DNA from 2 places in the Egicoccus halophilus genome. Region 1 is predicted to be linked to the other one. Evidence: riboswitches for the same ligand, from Rfam matches in the RefSeq annotation. Region 1 holds a riboswitch; the other holds the start of a gene.

Region 1 (10,315 bases):
GCACGGCCTGCCAACACACCGTCGCGTCGTGAGCGCCGGACAGACGGCACCCGTCGAGCCGGTCACGGTGGTCATCAGCCGGCTCGTGCGCCCGGGCCGGGAGGCCGCCTACGAGGAGTGGGTCCACGACATCGGGTTGATCCTCATCGAGTTCGAGGGCGCGGAGGGGGTCACGGTCCTGCCGCCGGGGACCGCGCACAGCGGTCCCGAGTGGGTGCTGGTGCTGCGCTTCCGCGACTACGAGTCGATGGTCCGCTGGAAGCGCTCCGACCTGCGTGCCCGCTGGCTGGCGCGGCTCGACGACCTGACGGTCGACACCGGTGCGTGGGAGGAGCAGACCGGGCTCGAGACGTGGTTCACCCTCGACGGGCGCCCGACGCCGACCGGCCCGCCGCCCCGCTGGAAGCAGGCGGTGCTGACCACGCTCGGCCTGGTGCCGCTGCTGTTGGCCTCGAACGCCGCGCTGGGTCCGGTGATCGGGACCTGGCCCGGGTGGGTCCGCACGGTGGTGGTGACGCCGTTCCTGGTCGTGCTGATGGCCTGGGTCGTCATGCCGACCATCACGCGGGCCACCTACCGCTGGCTCTACCCCGGGCAGTGACCCGGGGCGGGACGCCGACCGGGCACGGGCTCCGCGCCCTGGCTCAGCCGGACGGCCCGTCGCCGACGCGTTCTTCCCGGCCGGCGACGGGCCGCCCGGCGACGATCCGGGAGTTGTCCACCGCGATGACCAGCGACGCGCCCACGGGGGCCGCGCGCGAGATCCGGGCCGCCACCGAGGTGAGGTTCGCCTCGTCGGCGACCGTCGGCACGACGACCAGGTCCGTGGGCCGCGCCAGGTCCCGGACCACGATCGAGCGGCGTCGGCCGTCATGGGCGACCTGGACCTCGAGGTGTTCGCGCACCCGGCGGTCGACGGCCGTGTCGGCGAGTTGGCCGACCACCTCGACGCGGACGCCACCGGCCTCGCGTGCCAGCACCCGCGCGGTCTCCAGCCCGAGCTCCAGTGCGGGTCCGCCGGCCGGCGACAGGATGGTCTCGTCGAGGACGACCAGGACCCGCTCGAGGCGCTGCTCGCCCTCGCGGACGAGCAGCAGCGGCACGTGCGCGCGTGCGAGGACCCGGTCGATGACGCTGCCGAAGCGCGCCCCGTGGCGGTCGGTGCCGCCCTTCCAGCCCATCACCAGCAGCGACGCCTGTTGTTCGACGACGGTGTGCGCGATGCCGGCATCGGTGGAGGCGTCGATGCGCAGGACGCTGCGGGCCTCGGCACCGGCGGACTGGGCGACCTGCACCACCTCGCTGTCGAGCTCGCGCACGGCGCGCAGGCGGTCGTCGTCGGTTCCGGCGGGCACCACCATCAACGGCACGACCACGCCCCCGTCGGCACGGGCGAACGCGGAGGCCACCCGCACCAGGCGCGGCGCGGTGGCCGGGTTGGCCATGGGCACCACGACGACCTCGCCGAGGTCGCGCACCACCTCCGGGCGGGGCAGCCGGGGCGCGAAGCGGGTGGCGACCGCGGGCGCCACCAGGCAGGTCACCAGGATCACCAGCATGACGCTGTTGACGGTGCTCTCGTCGATGAGCCCGACGTTGAGCCCGACCACGATCGCCGCCAGGGTCGCGGCGGCCTGCGCGGCCGACAGCGCGAACATCGCGCCGATCTCGGCGCCGCTGTAGTGCAGCACCCGGCCGGAGATCCACGCGGCCGAGAACTTGGCGACCAGGGCGACGGCGGTGAACACGATGCCCACGAGCAGCGTGCGCGGCTCGAGGAGGACCTCGACGTCGACGAGCATGCCGGTCGCGAGCAGGAACAACGGGATGAACAGCGAGGCGCCGAGGAAGTCGATGCGCTCCATCAGCGCACCGCCGTTGGGCACGCTGCGGTTGAGCGCCAGGCCGGCGAGGAACGCACCGACGATGGCCTCGATGCCGATGAGCTCCGCCAGCGAGGCCACGACGAACAGTGCGACGAGCACGAACAGGAACCGCAGCGAGCGGTCCTGCCCCAGGTTGGAGAAGAACCACCGGGCCAGCCGCGGCAGTCCCAGGACCGCGCCCGCGGCGAGCAGGGCCATCGACGGCAGCAACGTCAACCAGAACACCGGCGTGAGCGCGCCCTGGAACGCCCGGGCAACGACGGCCAGCACCAGCAGCGCGGCGGTGTCGGTGATGATCGTGGCCCCGACCGAGGTCGCCACCGCCCGGTTGCCCATCGTGCCCACCCGCTGGAAGGCCGGGTAGGTCACCAGCGTGTGCGACGCCCAGCACGACGCCAGCAGCACCGCGGCCAGCAGTTCGTAGCCGAGCGCCAACGCCGACGCCGTGCCGAGCACCATCGGCACCGCGAACGTCAGCACCCCGAACCCGATCGAGTCACGTCGGTGGGCGATGAAGTCGTCGAGGTCGAGCTCCAGGCCCGCGACGAACATCAGGTACAGCAGTCCGACGCCGCCGAGCACCTCGACCACACCGGCGCGTTCGACCAGCCCGAGACCGGTGGGCCCGATCGCGAAGCCGACGAGCACGACCGTGACCACCTCCGGCAGTCGCAGCCGGCGGGCCAGGATCGGCGCCAGCAGGATCGCCGCCGTCAGCACCGCGAAGATCAGCCCTGGTTCGTGCAACGGCAGGGCGGGGATCTCGAAGGACATTGCGGACCTCGGCGGACTCGCGCGCGACGATTCGCGTGGAGGCCGCACGGGTCGTCGTGGGCGACGACGTCTGCGCGACGCTCCTCCGGTGTGCCTACGGGGTTAGCTGACGGGCTCGGGCGCGAAGGTCGCCTTACCGCTCGCGAGAGCGGATCCGCCCCGGGGTGGCCGCAGCCACCTGGTTGGGTCCCCCGTCCCGGACGGTCGCGGCCGGGTTCGGCGTAGCCCGGCAACGGTAGCGATCTCTCGCCGTGCGGGCCCCACGACGCCGCCGACGCCACGCGTACGCGACCGCGATGCCCCGGTCTAGCGGGGTACGACCACCACGACGGTGCGTCCGCGCGCGGCCTGCGCGACCCGGTGAGCGCCGCGACCGAGCCGGCTGGCGGCCGGTGGCGTCACCGCCACGACGATGTCCCCCTCCCCGACCCGACTGGCCAGGGCCCGCAGCACCGCCGGCTCGGTGACGACCTCGCTGGGCCGCAGGTGCCCCTCGAGGCGCTCGCGCAGTTCCTGTTCGGGAAGGTCGCTGATGACCAGCGAGGAGACCTCCGCCTGCCGGGTGAGTCGACCGACCACCTCGGCGGCGAGGATCAGGCCGCGGTCGTGCCCGAACGCGATCTCGTCGGAGGTCACCACGAGCACCACGCGACCCGTCGGCTCGTCCAGCCCGGGGCGGCAGACCAGGACCGGCACCGGGCTGATGGCCACACAACGGTCGATGACGGTGCCGAACAGCGAGCCGCTACGACGTGTCTGGCCCTCCCAACCCATCACGAGACAGGTGCCGTCCTGCTCGACGATGCTGTGCAGTACGCCGCCGTCGATCGAGGCGTCGATCCGCACGCTGGTGTTGACCTCCGACCCGGTCGCCAGCGCGGCCCGCTCGGCGCGCGCCGCCAACGCCTTGTTGCTGCGCACCTGGTCGGGTGCGGCGTCGAAGGGCAGCACGTTGACGGCGACCACGGCGCCCGAGTCCGGCGCGGCGATCTGTCCGGCGACGCGCACCAGCGACTCGATCGTGTCGGGGTTGGAGACCGGCACGACCACCCGTTTGCCCAACGAACGGCCCTCGGTGCCCGGCGGGGTGATCCGGGGCGCGTGCCGGTCGGCACTGACGCCGGCCAGCAGGGCGGTGACCATGATGACCAGGATGATCGCGTTCACCTCGGGCGGACCGAGCAGGCCGAGCTCCTGGCCCACGACCACGGCGGCGAGCGCCCCGGCCGCCTGCCCGACGCTGAGCGAGAACATCAGCCCGCGTTCGCTGGCGGAGAAGCCGAGCCAGCGACCGGAGATCGACGACGCGCCCCACTTGGAGGCCACCTCGGCGGCGACCAGCACGGCGCCCAGGGTGATCGTCGTCGGGTCGGTCACCAACGCCACCGGGTCGAGCATCATCCCGGTGCTGATGAGGAACGCGGGGATGAACAGCGAACGCCCCAGGAACGCGACCCGGTCGGCGATCACCGTGCCGTCGGGGACGAACCGGTTGAACGCGAGCCCGGCGAGGAAGGCGCCCACGATCGGTTCGATGCCGATCATCCCGGCCAGCACGGCCGCCAGGCCCATGCCCGACAACAGGTAGGTGAGTCGGACCTCACGGTCCTGCCCCAGCCCACGGAAGAACCAGCGCGTCAGGCGTGGGACGGCCAGCAGCATGAAGGCCAGGTAACCGATCATGCCGCCGGTGAACAGCAGCCAGTAGCCCACGCCCTCGTTTCCCTGCGCACCGGCCGAGGCGACCGCCAGCACGAGCAGCGCCGCGACGGTCGCGAGCAACGTCGCACCGAGGCTGGCGGTCACCGCCGGATTGCGCGACAGGTCGTAGCGGGCGATCGTCGGATAGGACAGGGGCGTGTGGCTGGTCAGCGCCGAGCCGATGATGACCGCCGCGAGGAACGGCACGTCGAGGGCCAGGGCCGCGGCGGTGACCACCAGCATCGGCAGCACGAACGTGACCGCCCCGAACACCACCGAGGCGCGCCGCCGCTCGACGAAGCCCTCGAGGTCGAGGTCGAGCCCTCCCTGGAACATCAGGTAGAGCAGGCCGACGAAGCCGAGCGCGTTGATCAGGACCTCGCCGGAGACGACGCCGAGGACGTTGGGCCCGACGACCATGCCCAGGCCGATCAGACCCACCAGGTCGGGCAGCCGCAGCGGCCGCGTGATCATGGGACCGAGGAGCACGAGCAGCAGCAGCACCGCGAAGACGGCGCCGGCGTCGGTCAGCGGGAACAGGTCCTCGAGCACCACCACTCGCTGTGCGGAAGTGGTGAACGCTAGCTTCACCCCCACGTACCGAACGGCCCCCGGCCGCCCGGCCACCCTGGCAGACTGACGACGACGCCACCGCATCGACCGGACCTTCGTCCGGCGCTGCTGTTGGAGATCCTCCGGCCGATCGGAAACCCTGTCAGCGAGGGCCCGGGCGGGCCCGTGCACGACGACGAGGACGAGTGTGGCCGGATCCGTGCCGCAGACGACGACGGGCCGCGGCGACCGCACGCCGGGCTGGGGCCGGCGTGCGCTGTGGGTCGTGCTCGGCGTCCTGCTCCTGGTGGCCATCGGGGCGACGGTGGCGATCTGGTCGCTGGACGCCTCCATCGACCGGGTCGGCGTCGACGGACTCGGCGAATCCCCACCGGTCGGGACCGGTGGGGACGACGCCACCGGCGTGGGTGACGGCGAGGGCACCGATGCGAGCGCGCTGACCGTGCTCGTGCTGGGATCGGACTCGCGCGAGGTGCTGACCCCCGAGGAACGGGTCGAGCTCGGGACCGGCAACGCCTGGGGGGAGCGCACCGAGGTGATCTCCCTGGTGCGCCTGGCACCCGAGGACGAGGAGATCCGCATGCTCAGCGTGCCGCGCGACACGCTGCTCGAGCGCTGCGACGGCACCAGCGGTCGGATCAACGCCGCGTACACGATCGGCGAGCTCGACGGTCGCGGTGGGTCGACCTGCGTGGTCGAGACCCTGTCGGCGTGGTTGGACGTGCGCATCGACCACGTCGTGAAGGTCGACTTCCGGGGGTTCGTGGACATCGTCGACGCCCTGGGCGGCGTGTCGATGTACCTCGAGGAGCCGCTGCAGGACGACAACGCCAACCTCGACCTGCGGGCCGGTTGCGTGCGCCTCGACGGTGCCGATGCGCTGGCCTTCGTCCGCGCGCGCCACATCGACGACGACTTCGGGCGCATGGGGCGCCAGCAGCGCTTCGTGACCGAGCTGCGCAACGAGCTCGCCGCGGTGGGCGTGTTCGACGACCCGGCCCGGACCTACCGCGTCGCCGAGGCGGTCGCCCGGTCGCTCGAACTGGACGACACGCTGACGCTCAACCGCATCCAACAGCTGGCCCGGGAGCACCGCACGACGCTGCAGGGCGGGCTCGAAGGGCAGGTCGTCCCCGGCGACATCGAGGTCATCAGCGAAGCCGCCTACGTGGTGGTCGACGAGCAACGCGCCCACGAGCTGGTGCAGTGGCTGTTGACCGGCGTCGATCCCGCGGAGCCGTCGTCGCCCGCGGCCGGCGGCGGTGGCTCGCCGATCGGTGACGACACCTCGGGTGCATCCGACGACGGGGGCGACGACGTGACCGCGGGCGCCGCGCAGGGCCTCGGCACCGACAGCGACGAGCCGGCGGCGCCGTCACCGGTCGAGCGAAGCGCCGGCTGCCGGTGAGCCGTGCCCGTCCGGTGGCGGAGCCGGTACTGGCGGCAGGGGCAGGCGAGGCGGTATCCTCCGGCGCACACGGAGGGGAGTAGCCCCCGATCGCGTGGTCGACACACTGGTGCAGTTGCACCCGGCCACCGGGCTGACGCCGGTACGACCCGGCCCAGCGGGCGAGACCTCCGACCCAGACACGTTCGTGCGTGTCGGGTCGGAGACGCGTTTCCCGCTCCCTCCCGGCACCACCGCTTCTCCGAGGTGCCGCCCGATGTCCAACGCTGCCGTGCTGGCGTTCGCGACCGTCTTCCTCGCCGAGCTGGGCGACAAGTCCCAACTGCTGGCCCTGTCGCTCGCCTCGCGCTACCGGACCGCGCTGCTCGTCGGTGCCGTCGCGACCGCGTCGGCACTGACGATGGGACTGTCGGTCGCCATCGGCACCGCCGTGGGAACGGTTCTGCCGGCCCGTCCCCTGCTGCTGGCGGCGGCAGCGCTGTTCGCGGCGTTCGCCGTCCGGACCTGGCGCGAGGACCCGGACGATCCCGACGCCGACGGCGCCGAGCCGGGCGGACACCGCGGCTTCCTCGCGGTCGTGGCCGGGATCGCCCTCGCCGAGCTCGGGGACAAGACGATGCTGACGGCGATCGCCCTGGCGGCGACCTCGTCGGCGATCGCGGTGTGGTTCGGTGCCACGCTCGGCATGACGCTGGCGGGCGTGCTCGCCGTGGTGATCGGCCGCACGTTGTGGAAGCGGCTCGAGCCGCGCACCGTCCGGCACGTCGCCGCCGGACTGTTCGCGGTGATGGCCGTGCTCCTGCTCGTCGAGGGCATCCGGGCCGGCTGACACGCAGGTCCATGCCGCCCGCAGCGCATGCGGGGACAACGTGCGGTCGCCCCTCACCAGCGGGTGAGCACCACGACGGCGACCAGCACCCCGACGACCAGCTGCCCGAGCAGATCCACCAGGGCGATGACGAGCGGGCGCCGGACACCCTCGTCCCAGGCGCCGACCGCGTCGACCACCCAGGTCGAGAACGTGGTCAGCGCACCACAGAAGCCGGTCCCGATCACCAGGACCGCCGCCGTCGGCAGGCGTCCGGCGCGCTCGAGCCCGACCACGGCGGCGAGCAGTGCCGCACCGGTGAGGTTGCAGGTGGCGACGGCGACGGCTCGGGCGGCCGGTGAGCGCGCCGCCCCCGCGGCGGCCACGAGGTGGCGCACGAGCGCACCGAGCGCGCCCGCGCCGGCCACCGCGGCCAGACCGGCGAGCAGGACGAGCGGCGTCACGTGCCACCCCGACGCAGGCCGGCGGCCGCCGCGGCCACCCCACCGGCCAGGCTGCTGGCGGCCCAGACCAGCGCGAGCGGCCCGGCGCCGTCGACCAGCAGCAGGGCGAGCGGCACGACCAGGCCGGAGAAGGTGGTCAGCGCGCCCAGCAGCCCGGTGCCGAGCAATGGCAGGCGTGCACGTCGTCGCGGATCGTGGCGTGCCCCCACCACGAGCCGGGCGAGCAGGTAGGTGCCGGTCACGTTGAGCACCAACAGCGGCACCAATTCGCTGTGCACGGCCGACAGGACGGCCAGGACGGCACCCGCCCGCAGCAACGACCCGACGGCTCCCCCGACGGCCACGTCGCGGAGCGTCCGGGCATCGGTCGGTCCTGGCAGCGCACGCACGTGCCCGACGCTAGCCCGGCGGGGACGCGCGGTGCCCGGCCTGACGTCGCCGTCGCGAGGTGGCGTCCGGGACGCGGGCTCTGGCAGGCTCGCGTCCCGTTCCCGCAGGAGCTCGTCCATGTCGCGACTCACCGTCCGTCCCGCCGCGCACGGGGTCGTCGTCCTCACGTTGGACGCCCCCGACCGGCGCAACGCCCTGGACCTGCCCACGATGCAGGACCTGGTCGCGCGGTTGCGGGCCGCCGACGGCGACGACGAGGTCCGCGCCATCGTGCTGACCGGCGCGGACCCGGCCTTCTGCGCGGGGCTGGACCTCGCCGCGGTGAGTGCCGGCGAGCTGGTGCTCGAGGAGGTCGAGTCGCTCGACGCCGACCCGTGGAAGACCCTGCAGGAGTTGTCGACCCCGACGATCGCGGCCGTGAACGGGCCCGCGGTCACCGGCGGGCTGGAACTGGCGCTGTGCTGCGACCTCGCGGTCGCCTCGCCGCAGGCCCGCTTCGCCGACACCCACGCCCGGGTCGGCATCCACCCCTCCGGTGGCCTGTCGGTGCTGCTGCCGCGCTTCGTCGGCCTGCGTACGGCGCTGGGCATGAGCCTGACCGGACGCTTCGTCGCCGCCGACGAGGCGCTGGCACTCGGGCTCGTGAACGCGGTCGTCGAACACGACGAGCTGTTGCGAACCGCGCTGTCGCTCGGCGAGGCGATCGGGGAGACCGACCCGGTCGTCGTGCGCACGCTGCTGCAGACCTACCGGCAACTGTCCGGTGTGCCGCTGGCCGACGCGCTCGCGCAGGAACGACGGCGAGGTCGTTCCCTGACGGTCGACGCCGAGGCGGTCGAGCGTCGCCGTGCCGCCGTGATCGAACGCGGCCGTCGCCAGCTGTAGCCGCACAGGCCGCTTCCGCCGCCTCCCCGACATCTGCCGAGGTCTGCATGTCCCTGTTCGTCGCCTTCGTGCTCGGCGTCGTGCAGGGCGTCTTCATGTTCTTCCCGGTCTCCTCGACCAGCCACCTGGTCCTCACCCAGACCCTGTTGCGCAGTCTCGGACAGGACCTGCCGCCGCCCGAGAGCGCCGAGATGGTGCTGTTCGACCTGCTCGTGCACGTCGGCACGCTCGTGTCGATCGCGGTCGTCATGGGCGCCGGGTTGCGGGCACTGGGTGCCGGGGTCGTCGACGACCTCACCTCCGGTCGCCTGCGCGCCGGCGGCCTGCGTGAGGCGGTGTCCACCCGACTGATCGCGTTGGGGCTGCTCACGACCGCCGTCACCGGGGTGCTGGGGTTGCTGTTCGTCGACCAGCTCACGACCGGCTTCGGGTCGCCGACCGCGATCGCGGTGGCGTTGATCGGCACGGGCGCGATGCTGTGGTGGACCGACAAGGCCGGCCCCGGACGGCTGCGTGCGCCCGACGTCGGCATCGGCGTGGCGATCGCGATCGGGGTGGCGCAGTTCGCCGCGTTGATGCCCGGGCTGTCCCGCTCGGGGACGACGATCTTCGCCGCGCTGCTCGTCGGCATGCACCGCAAGCTCGCGGCCCGCTACTCGTTCTTCGTCGCCATCCCGACGATCCTGGGGGCGTCGGCCCTGCAACTGCGCGACGTGCTGGACGCCGGCGGCCTGGTCGCCATCAGCTGGTCGGCGATGGCGGTCGGCATGCTGACCGCCGCGGTGGTCGGTGCGGGGGCACTGTGGGCGGTGCTGCGTCTGCTCGAGCAGGCACGGTTCCGGATCTTCTCGCTGTACGTGTGGCTGCTCGCAGGGGTCATCCTGGTCACCGGGTTCGGGGCCGAGGCCGGCTGACCGGCGGGTCCGCGCGGCACCGGACTGCGGCCCAGCGGTGGTCCAGGGACGCGACGCGTGGGGCGCACGTGAAGACGTCGGCAGCATCCGTGAAGCCGGCGTGAAGGAAGACACCAGATTCGCATTTCAGTCTTTGCTGCGCTCCTGACCGGCCCTTGCCCTCCACACCGGTGACGCCCCGCGAGCTGCTCGCGGGGCGTCGCCGCGTGCCACGGTGGTCGAGGTCGACACCGCCGCGTGGCGCGGAGCAACTGGCGGAACGCCGTCACCCGCGCCGGATCCCGCCCGGAGCACGGCCCTTACGGAAAGATGCAGCCGTCTGGCCGCCCGTCCTGGCACATCGGCCGATGTGGACGGAGGGTGGATGCACCAAGGTGTCAGCCCCCGATACCAGGGAGCACCGGGATGAGCGACGACGAGCGGACGGCGAAGGACCGCCCGACGGTGCGGAGCCGTTGCCGGTCGACCGGCAGATGGCGACGATGTCCTCGGTGCTCTACGACGCCGTGCTG
Region 2 (10,315 bases), 1.8 Mb from region 1:
GACGGCTCGTACGCCGCGTTCTCGTGCACGCGCGATTTTGTGGCGCTCTCTGTTTCGCTTCCGCTGGCCATCGCTCAGTTCCTCTGTTGGAGGCTGGCGAGCCGGCGGCAGCGGTGCTCGTGTCCGTAGCTGACGACCCAGGTGCCGTGCACGAAGGCGATGTCGACGTCGGGTGTGCAGGTGCAGCCGCCGAAGGGGGCGAGCTTGCGGGCGATGGTGAGCCGGTCGCCGTGACGGCCGTCGGCGTCGGAGGGGCCGAAGGTGTCGCTGGCTTCGCCCGCTGGCATTTCCAGCAGGTCGGGGAGGGGCGGTGTGGTCATCGGCCTGCTCCTGGGACGGCGTCGGCGAGTTGCCGTCGCAGCTGGTCGGGGTCCTGGTCGAGGATCAGTTCGGCTTCGGCGAAGGGGTTGGGAGGCGAGAAGTTGCGCTCGATCCAGGTGAGGGCGTGGGCCAGGTGGGCGGCGTTGACGAGGCCGAGTTCGCGTCTCAGGCGTTGGCTGAGGGCGACGCGAGACCGGGTTTGGTCGCTGAGTTCCCGAGCCGGTGGGTCGACGAACTGCAGGTGCGCGACTTGGGCCTGGCGCTCGGCACGCTCGGCTGCTTTGGCGGCGGCCTGACTGGCGGCTGCGGAGATGCGCTTGGCGAATGCGGCGATCGGGAAGCGGACTCCTTCGGCGTCGAGCGGGGTCGGCTTGTCGTGGAGCCGTCGAAGTTCGCTGTCCCGCAGTCCCGCTCGGGTTGCAGCGGTGAGGGCTTCGGTCATCTGACTTCGAGCCTTGCCGTCCGTTTCGAGGGCGGCGGTCATTCGGCGACCGAGGGCGCCGGACGGCCGGATCGCATCCCAGCGGTTGCTGAGTTCTGACTGGTCAGCCCCCCCTGCCTTTGCCTGCTCGCACGCAGGCGTGGGTGTGTCCGCAGGCGCGGGCGCGGGGGGGGTCTTCTCGGAGAACTCCTCGGGAAACTCCTCGGTGGGGGGTCCCGGGACCCCCACCCTGGGGGTCCCCCCACCCCCACCCTGGGGGTCCGGGGACCCCTGGTCCGCCGTACGGGGGTCCGGGGACCCCCGCCCTGCCCATCCCGGATCGAGCGGGTCGACCCAGTTGTGCGGCGCGGGGAGGAGGGCGAGCCGCCCCGGCCGTCCCTTCTGCCCCTTGGTGGCCGCCACGCCTGGCACGTGCTCGATCAGGCCGAGTTCCGTGAGGCGGCGCAGGCTTCGCCGGACGTCGCTTCTGTCGGCACCGCACGCGGCGACGACCTGACTGAGGGAGACGTCGTCGGCCAGGCGCGACCAGGAGGCTGTCGTAGCGAGCACGCCGAGCAGCGCCCGATGGTCAGCGACGGTCAGCCGTGCAGACCCAGCCTGTGCGATCAGGTACCGCGTGGCGCGTCCGACCTCGGCGATCCGGTCACGCGGCACGTCGGGCCTCCACGAAGTAGCCAGTCGCGTCAGCAGCGAGGAACAGCGCGGCGAGGCGGGCGAGGGTGGCCGGGTCGGACACCTTCTCGGGCAGCCCTTGGGTGGCCCGCTCGGCGGCAGCGAACTCGGCGGCCGTCATCGGACCGCCTCTCCGGGCACCAGCCGCCGAACTCGCTTCGCCAGGGCAGGGCCGCCACGCTGCGCGATGGCGTCCCAGAGGGCCGGGCGGGGGCGCGTGTCGCCTCGAAGCCAGTGCTGGACCGTCCGCTCACTGATGCCCAGGTCGCGGGCGAGGTCGGCGGCGGAGATACCGGCCCCGTGGAGGGCGCGGACGGCGGGGGAAAGGGACAACAGACTCATCGCAGATGGTCCCCGGTCCGAGGCCGTAGCCTCGTCTCAGCGACCCCTCTGCGCGTCCCAGCCTCTGCGCGCCCCGTAGGGTTTCGGGAGATTCCCCCGCTTTTGGCGGGGCGTCGGGGCAGAACCGACTACCCCATGGAAGCACCCGCTGTCGGGGCACGCAATGTGGCGTATTACTTCTCGCACGGCCCTATTGCGGGCCGCTCAGCGTCCGAGACGGCCGCGTCGGCGCGCGACGGACGCCCGTCAACAGTGGTGTGCTTGCCACGCATAGGGCCACCCGTCCTCATGGTCGCCCGGTCTGCTGCTCGCCGGTCCTGATGTGGCCCGGCGCAGGCGCCACCGGTCGGTGTCGACCGGGTCGCGACGGGGCGTTCCCCGCGAGGCGCAGGCTACCGAGCGCGCACGGTGGGGGATCAACCGCGTTCGACGACAGGTTCCACGTCGTAGCTGATCTCGGCGCCGCGGAAGGCCGGCGCGTCGTGCACCGCCTCCATCACGCAGGCGATGGCGGCGTTCACGTTCGGCGCCTCGACCGTCACGGTCGCCCGCACGTGCGGATGGGGATCACCTGCCGGCCACCACGCCATCACCTGGTCGGTGGCTCCTGCCGCGCGCAGTACCCGTCCGAGGTCGTCGGGGCGGACGCCGTCCCCCGGGAGGCGGGCGGTGACGACGATGCGCACGGCCCGCAGGTCGTGCGGTCCCGATGGGACCGGCGCCGGGACGCCGGCAGCGTCCACCGCCTCGGCCAGCCCCTCCTCCCGCGTCGGGCCGGCGTCGATCGCGACGAGCAGGGTCGCCTCGGGTGCCGCCCAGGCGAGATGGGTGGTCGCCGCGCGCAGGCCCGACACCGTCGGGGCGACCGGCGCCACGATCACGTCCTCGGCGCGGGCGAACGCCCCGACGGCCTGGTCGGTCCGCCGTGGGTCGTGATGGATCCGGTCGCCGAGGCGTTCGAGCTCGGGTGGCAACTGCACCGCTCGGGCGCCGGTCCGCAGCACGGTCGCGGGCTGCGGGGTCGTGGCGTCGAGCCGCGCCGCGAGCCGCGCGGCGAGGTCCAGGCCACGGTCGCCACCCGGAAGCAGGTGGTCGGCGCTGACGGGCAGCAGCACGCGCCGGAAGGGCACGACGCCGAGGCGGACGACCGCCAGGGGAGCGGCACAACGGCCCACGATGGTGTCGAGCAGTCGCCCGAAGACGTTGGTGGTCGAGCTCTGCCCACGCCAGCCCATCAGCACCAGGGCGGTGGCGTCCGCCGCGACCGCGGACAGCACCCCCTCGGCCACGTCGTCGGCCTCCAGCACCCGGCCCGCGACCCGATGGGCGAGCTCGGCACCGACCTCCTCGGCTTCGGCCACGCTCGCCAGTGCCTCGGCCCGCTCGCCGGAGGACGCCGAGGGGCGGACCACGACCAGGGGCACGAGCGTCTCGCCGTCGGTGGCCAGGGCTGCGGCCAGGGCGAGCAGTGGTCGAACCGACGCGGGATTGGCGATCGGCACCAGGATGGAGCGTGCGGGCGCGGGCACGTCGGCCTCCTCGCTGCCTGCGGGGTTAGCTGACGGGCTCGGGCCGGAGCAGCCCTACCCGACGGGTGTGTCGGGACTCGCCCCACGTGCGTGGTTCCCCCGCCCCGGCGATCGCCGGGTTCGGCGCAGCCCTCAGCCTAGCCCGCCGCGTCGACGCAGCGCCCGGACCGTGTCGGCGTAGGTGGCGACGAACGCGTCGGCCTGGGCGAGGTCGAACGACGGGCCGAACGACAGCCGGACGTGACCATGGGTGAGCACGCCCATGGCGACCAGGACGTGGGACGGCCGTCCGGAGTCCGACGCACACGACGACCCGGAGTGCACGGCGTACCCGGCACGGTCGAGCTCGCCGACCAGCGCCTCGCCGTCGACGTACAGGGCACTGACGGCGACGATGCCGGGATGGGCGTCGGCCAGCGGCCCGTGGACCTGCAGATCCTCGACGGCCGCGGGAAGGCGCTCGCGCAGCCGGCGTCGCACCACCTCCCGGCTGGAGTACGCGGTCTGCAGTTCGGCGCGGGCCACTTCGAGGGCCACGGCCGTCGCAGCGATGCCGGCGACGTCCTCGAGCCCGGCCCGGCGTCGACGTTGCCGCTCGTCGCCCTCCTGCAGGGCGGCGATGCGTCCGCGGGGGCCGAGCACGAGCAGCCCCACTCCTCGCGGACCGCCGAACTTGGCGCCCGAGGCCGACAGCAGGTCCGCGCCGAGCTGGTCGAGCGTGACGCCGAGCTGGCCGACCGTCTGGCAGGCGTCGACGTGCAGCAGTGCGCCGACGCGGTGGCACGCGTTCGCGAGTTCGTGGGTGGGCTGCAGCGTGCCGATCTCGTGGTTGGCGTGCTGCACGTGGACGGCCAGGGTGTCGTCGCGCACCACCGCGGCGACGGCGTCGGGGTCCACCGCCCCGGAGGCGTCCACGCCGACCACGTCGAGGTCGTAGCCGTGTTCGGTCCGTAGCCGTTCGCAGGCGCGCAGCACCGAGGAGTGCTCGACGGCGCTGCACACGACGTGGCGTCGCCGCTCGCCGCGCCGCTCGGCCGCGCGGGCCGAACCGAGGACGGCGAGGTGCACCGCTTCGGTCCCGCCGGAGGTCCAGACCAGGTCGCGTTCGTCCGCGCCGAGCGCGAAGGCCACGGTCGCCGAGGCGCGGTCGAGCAGGTCGCGGGCCGCCCGCCCCTCCTGGTGGCCACGCGTGGGATCGGCCCAGGCCATGGTGGCCGCATCCGCCAGCGCCTGACGGGCCTCGGGACGCAGGGGCCAGGCGGAGGCATGGTCGAGATAGATCCGGTTCATGGCGCCCACCGTAGGCGCTGCGGACGAGTGCGCCGTGTCGGGCGCGGGCCCGCCGCGCGGTACGGTTGCGGTCCGAGTCCGTCCCGTCCGGCCGAGCGAAGAAACGGAAGTCCGCGTGCGTGTCCTGGTGGTAGCCGAGAACGTCTCCGAGCGCCTGCGGGCCGTCAGTGCCCTGGCGCTGCATGCGGATGCCGTGGTCACCGAGGCAGCGAGCGGCGAGGAGGCGCGCCAGGAGTTGCTGGCGGAGCACGATGCCTACGACGTCGTGGTGGTCGACGGTGACCTGCAGCCGCGCGGAGGCTTCGCGATCCTCTACGACCTGCGCCAGCAGGCGACGCTGCAGGAGCTGACGCCGCTGCCGTCGCTGGTCCTGATCTCTCGTGAGCAGGACCGGTGGCTCGCGGACTGGGCCGGTGCCAACGACACGATGCTCAAGCCCGTCGACTCGTTCCGCCTGTCGAAGCGGGTCAAGGAACTCGTCGGGCAGACGGCGCCGCCGTACGGCGGCTCGGGCGGCACCGCCCAGCAGGTCGCTGCGGCGCTGGGCGAGACCGGCGACGGCGGGCGCTGAGCACCGGTCCGCCGAAGCCGCACCTCGCTCGTCGTCGCGTGCCCCGGCCGTGTCGGTCGGTCGCGGGTGCAGGCCGGGAGGTGGTCACGGCCCGTCGCGGCGACCCAGCTCCCTGGCCGTCGCCGCGACCTCCTCGGGTTCCACGCCGAGTCGGTGGGCGATGCGCTGGCGTGCCGCGTAGACGTTGCTGCGCGAGGTGCCCAGCCGGTCGGCGATCGCCCGTGCCTCGACCCCGTCGGCGAGCAGGAACGCGATCTCGCGCTGACGGTCGGTCAGCGAGGCGAGCAGCTCCCGGCCACGTTCCTGCGGGGAGGTGGGTCGGGGCGGCGACTCCAACCGCGACAACGTGACCCGCGGGCCGGCCGCGTGCCGGCCGGCGTCGAGTTCGGCCAGCCGTTGCACGAAGCCGCGCAGCTGTCGACGGCGTTGCGCGCGCTGCTCGTCGGTCTCCGGTTGCAGTGCCTCGCTGATCGTCGACAGCAGACCTTCGAGGTCGAACGGCTTGGTCAGGTAGCGCACGGCCCCGGAGAGGTGGGCACGGATCACGTCCCGTTCGCCGGACAGGGCGGTCAGCATCACCACGGGCAGGTCGGCGAGGCCCTCGTGCGACTGCAGTTCGGCGAGCACGCCCCAACCGTCGAGCGAGGGCATCATCACGTCCAGCAGCAACAGGTCCGGGCGCTGCTCACGGAGCAGGTCCAGCGCTTCCCGGCCGTCCGCCGCGGTTCGCACGGTGAAGCCGGCCTGCTGGAGGTTGAGCCGGATGAGCTGGGTCAGTTCGCGCTCGTCGTCGACGACGAGCAGGTGCGCCCCCTCCACGACATCCCTCCCGTCGGCGCGGTCGTACGGCGTCGTCGGCACGACATCGGTCGACGCTAGCACCGGCGTGCGGTACCGGCCCGTGGCGCCGTCGGCCGCCCGTCGGTGCCGACGGTCACCGGCGTGCCCGGTGACGGGCGTCGGCGCTACCGTCTGCGGCCCGTTCGCGTCGTGGCGCGAGGCCGCGCGCCCGGACGAGAGGACCGAGCCATGACCGACGAGCCCTTCCGGTGGTCCGAGGTGTTCAGCCGCCTGCTGCACGGTGAGCACCTCGACGAGGCCACCGCCGCCGAGGTGATGGGCACCCTGATGCGCGGCGAGGCGGAGCCGGCCCAGGTGGCTGCCCTGCTGGTGGCCCTGCGGGCCAAGGGCGAGTCCCCGGCCGAGATCGCCGGATTCGTCCGGGCCATGCTGGCCGAGGCCGAGCCGATCGACCTCGACCCCGGCGTCGCCGAGCGTCTCGTGGACACCTGCGGCACCGGGGGGGACGGCGCCAACACGTTCAACATCTCGACCGTGGCCGCCGTGGTCACCGCCGCCGCCGGCCAGCCGGTCGCCAAGCACGGCAACCGGGCCGCCTCCGGCGTCTGCGGCAGCGCCGATCTGCTCGAGGCATGGGGGGTCGCCATCGAGCTCCCGCCCGCAGCGGTGTCGCGCTGCGTCACCGAGCTCGGCATCGGGTTCCTGTTCGCCCGCTCGTTCCACCCCGCGATGCGCCACGTCGCCCCGGTCCGGGCCCAACTCGGGATCCGGACGGCGTTCAACGTGCTCGGGCCGTTGTCGAACCCGGCCGGCGCGCCCTTCCAGGTCGTCGGTGTGAGCGATGCCCGGCTGGCGCCGGTCATGGCCGAGGCGCTCGTCAGACTCGGCAAGCGGCACGTCCTGGTCTTCCGCGGCGCCGACGGCCTCGACGAGCTGACCACGACCGGACCGAGCACGGTCTGGGAGGTCCGCGACGCCCGGGTCGCGCAATGGGAGCTCGATCCGGTCGCGTTCGGCTTCGCCGCCGCGACGCTGGCCGATCTGCGCGGCGGGTCGGTCGAGGAGAACGTCGCCATCGCCGACGCGGTGCTGGCCGGGGAACCGGGGGCACCCAGCGACATCGTCGTGCTCAACGCGGCCGCGGCCCTGTACGCCGCGGACGCCGTCGCGGACCTCGCGGCGGGAGTCGAGGCGGCCCGGACGGCGATCGACTCCGGGGCCGCCCGCGAGCTGCGCGACCGCTGGGTGCAGCGCACCAAGGAACTGTCGACCCAGGGACGCGCGCATGGCTGACCCGAGCTCCCCGGCGGTACACCCCGACCGTCACCACCTCGACGCCGCCTCCCGCCCGTTCGACCCGGCACGGCTGCCGCCGAAGGACGAGGTCGGCGCCGCCGGCTTCTTCGCGCTCGACCTGCGCGTGGGCCGGGTCACGGACGTCGAGGCGTTCCCCGAGGCGCGTGACCCGGCCTGGAAGTTGACGGTCGACTTCGGCCCGCACCTCGGCACGCTGCGCACCAGCGCCAAGGTCACCAACTACCCGGCCGAGGACCTGCTCGGCCGGCAGGTCGTCGGCGCGGTCAACCTCGGCCGCAAGCGGATCGCCGGGTTCGTCAGTGAGTTCCTCGTCCTCGGTGGCCTCGAACCCGACGGCACGGTGCGGCTGCTCGAGGTCGACGGTGATCTGGCGCCCGGATCGGTGGTCGGATGAGCGAGACACCGCCACCGGAGGTCCCCTTCCGCATCGACCTCGAGCCCTTCGCCGACTTCGAGGTCGGGGTACTTGTCGAGCGGCCGGCGTACGCGCCGGACGAGACCGTGCGCATCACGGTCACCGCGACCAACGCGGGCGACCGCTTCGTCGAGCACCGCTACCCGGGCTGGCAGCGCTACGTCCTCAGCGTCCGCGACGAGTACCACCGGGTCGTCGCCGACGACACCGTGCACCGCGGCGCCGACGGTCCGGCGCTCGACCGGTGGCTGCCGGGGCAGATGCTCGTCGTGCCGACCTACTGGAACCAGACCACCGGTGCGGTCGTGCCTGGCTGGAGCGACCAGCCACCGGGCCCGCGTGCCGAGCCGGGACGCTACCGCGTTCGCGTCACCTGGCTCGGCCGCGAGCCGAACTCCGGCGCCGGACTACCCGACGCCTTCAGCCGTTGGTTCACGCTCACCTGAGTTCGTCAGCGGTTCTGCCGAGACCGGCGCAAGTGGTGCGCGGAACGGGCGTCGCTCGACGGTCCGGCCCGGCGGTCGCGATCCGTGCCTCCCGACCCAGCAGCACGTTCGGTGCGACGCACGTGCGTCGGAAGCCGGCGCTGTGCAGGTGAGCACGCACGGATCGATGGACGCGGTGGCACTGAGCGCGATCCGTGCGTCCGCACGTCGGGCGGTGCGGATCCGGGCGCACGGATCGCTCGGCGAGACCCTGCCGGCGGCACCCGGGCGACGACCGCCGAACGCACGCGCACCAGGGTCCGGCCTCGCTCGTCGAGGTGACGTCGATCGGGCCGCCGCCGCGAGGGCGTCCCCGACGGGTCGCTGGGTCACGCTCAGCCGGACGCGACGAGCGGCGCCTCGGCCCGCCGCACGACCTTCGCGCCGTTGAGCACCTGCCGGTCGCGGCGCAGCTGGCGACCGAGCCGGCGCGCCTCCTCGACGGCGGCGTGCAGCGCCGCGCCGCCCGCGATCCGGCTGTCCCAGACGCCCTCGACGGCGACGACGCGGGTGTCGGGACGCTCGAGCCAGTCGAGCACGAGCTCGATCTCCTCGGCGTCGTCGCGCTGCCACGGACCGGCGCAGTCGTCGAGTGTCGCCTGCGCCCGCCACGCCAGCGCCTCGGCGTCGCCGGCCCGGCGATCCAGCCGGGCGGTTCCGGCGAGCCGACCGCGGCGCACGACCGCGACCTCGCAGGCGTCGGCGAGTTCGCGGCGCACCACCAGCTCGTCCACGCCGGCCAGGGCGTCGCGACGACGCGCACCGTGGACGGCCCTCGCCGCGGTGTGCAGCCGGCTGCGCGCCTCGCCCGCGCGTTCGAAACGCCCGTCCTGCCCGAACCGGCGCATGCGGGTGCGCAGCCGTTCGAGCAGCTCCGTCGGGTCCTCCCAGGCGGTCTCGACCGCCGCGACGACCGCGTCGTAGTCGTCACCGGTCTGCGTGCCGTCGCACGGGGCGCCGCAGCGACCGAGCTCCTTGAGCACACACGCGGCATGGTCCTGTGCCCGCCGCAGTCGGGGTGTGCAGGTACGCAGTGGATAGGCGTCCTGGAGCGCCTCGACCAGGTGCTGGGCCAACTGCCGCGACGGGATCGGTCCGAGTGTGCTGCGGTGTCCGGGGCCGGGGGAGCGCACGACCGACAGGCGCGGGAAGGCCTCGCGCGTCAACGCGACGTGGACCGCCGCCTCCGGGCGGTTCGACCGCCGGTTGTACCGGGGCCGGTGGCGGTGGATCTCCCGCAGCTCGCGGACCTCGGCCTCGAGCAGTGTCGGGGTCGGCGTCCAGGTGACCGAGCCGCACTCGCGCACCAGGTCGGCCACCCGGCGGCGCCGGTCCTGGCCGAAGTAGGTGCGCAACCGCGACCGCAGGTCGGTGGCCTTGCCGACGTAGAGGACCTCACCCCGGGGATCGAGGAACCGGTAGACGCCGCAGGTCGACGGGGCGTCGCGGACCAGATCGATGCGGCGGAATGCCCGGTCGGAACTCGACCGTGACAGGTCGCGCAGGTCCTCCAGGGTCGTGGCACCCAGGGTCCCGGCGCGCTCGATCAGCCCGTGCAGGACGTCGACGGTCGCGCGCGCGTCCGCCAACGCACGGTGCTCGGGCAGCGTGCGGGCGCGCAGGTGCCGGGCCAGCGTCTCCAGCCGGCAGTTGCGCACCTCGTCGGCGAGCAGGCGTCGGGCCAGTCGCGCCGTGTCGACGACCACGGGGTCGAGCTCGCCGGCACCGGTGACTGCCCATGCCGCACGGAGGAACGACAGGTCGAACCGTGCGTTGTGGGCCACGAACACCGCCGAGCCCAGGAACTCGCGCAGCACCGGCACGACCGTCGCCACGGACGGCGCGTCGCGGACCATCGCGTCGGTGATCCCCGTCACGGCCGTGACCGCCGGGGGGATCGGCCGGTCGGGCCGCACGAAGGTGCGCAGCTCGCCGAGGACCTCGCCGCCGCGGACCTTCACGGCGCCGACCTCGGTGATGCGGTCATGGCCCGGTTGCAGCCCGGTCGTCTCGAGGTCGAGCACCACGAACGTGGCGTCGAACAGCGGCGTACCGAGTTCCTCGAAGCCGAACTGCGTCGCGGTCGCCGTCACTGTCCATCTCCGGATCGAACACCCGTTCGTGTGAACG

The links. A riboswitch is a leader RNA that binds a small molecule or an ion and turns the genes downstream of it on or off. The one in region 1 is predicted to bind cyclic di-AMP.
Region 2: linked by a shared signal. The riboswitch ahead of ELR47_RS11190 (universal stress protein) and the one ahead of ELR47_RS01215 (cation:proton antiporter) in region 1 are both predicted to bind cyclic di-AMP.

The regions. Positions count from the first base shown of each region.
Region 1 covers NZ_CP036250.1:264,185-274,499, forward strand. Annotated here, with positions in the region: gene ELR47_RS01205 (Fur family transcriptional regulator) at 1-32, shown strand, start outside; gene ELR47_RS01210 (putative antibiotic biosynthesis monooxygenase) at 29-601, shown strand; gene ELR47_RS01215 (cation:proton antiporter) at 645-2,660, opposite strand; cyclic di-AMP (ydaO/yuaA leader) riboswitch at 2,737-2,892, opposite strand; gene ELR47_RS01220 (cation:proton antiporter) at 2,967-4,913, opposite strand; gene ELR47_RS01225 (LCP family protein) at 5,134-6,342, shown strand; gene ELR47_RS01230 (TMEM165/GDT1 family protein) at 6,599-7,171, shown strand; gene ELR47_RS01235 (FluC/FEX family fluoride channel) at 7,225-7,614, opposite strand; gene ELR47_RS01240 (CrcB family protein) at 7,611-7,958, opposite strand; gene ELR47_RS01245 (enoyl-CoA hydratase) at 8,122-8,889, shown strand; gene ELR47_RS01250 (undecaprenyl-diphosphate phosphatase) at 8,937-9,803, shown strand; gene ELR47_RS01255 (catalase) at 10,277-10,315, shown strand, end outside.
Region 2 covers NZ_CP036250.1:2,490,750-2,501,064, reverse strand. Annotated here, with positions in the region: gene ELR47_RS11205 (hypothetical protein) at 75-320, opposite strand; gene ELR47_RS11200 (hypothetical protein) at 317-805, opposite strand; gene ELR47_RS18385 (hypothetical protein) at 1,407-1,556, opposite strand; gene ELR47_RS19350 (helix-turn-helix domain-containing protein) at 1,553-1,777, opposite strand; gene ELR47_RS11190 (universal stress protein) at 2,194-3,306, opposite strand; cyclic di-AMP (ydaO/yuaA leader) riboswitch at 3,322-3,431, opposite strand; gene ELR47_RS11185 (cysteine desulfurase family protein) at 3,439-4,596, opposite strand; gene ELR47_RS11180 (response regulator) at 4,712-5,167, shown strand; gene ELR47_RS18380 (response regulator) at 5,252-5,986, opposite strand; gene trpD (anthranilate phosphoribosyltransferase) at 6,197-7,261, shown strand; gene ELR47_RS11165 (tRNA-binding protein) at 7,254-7,679, shown strand; gene ELR47_RS11160 (hypothetical protein) at 7,676-8,146, shown strand; gene ELR47_RS11155 (DEDD exonuclease domain-containing protein) at 8,521-10,278, opposite strand.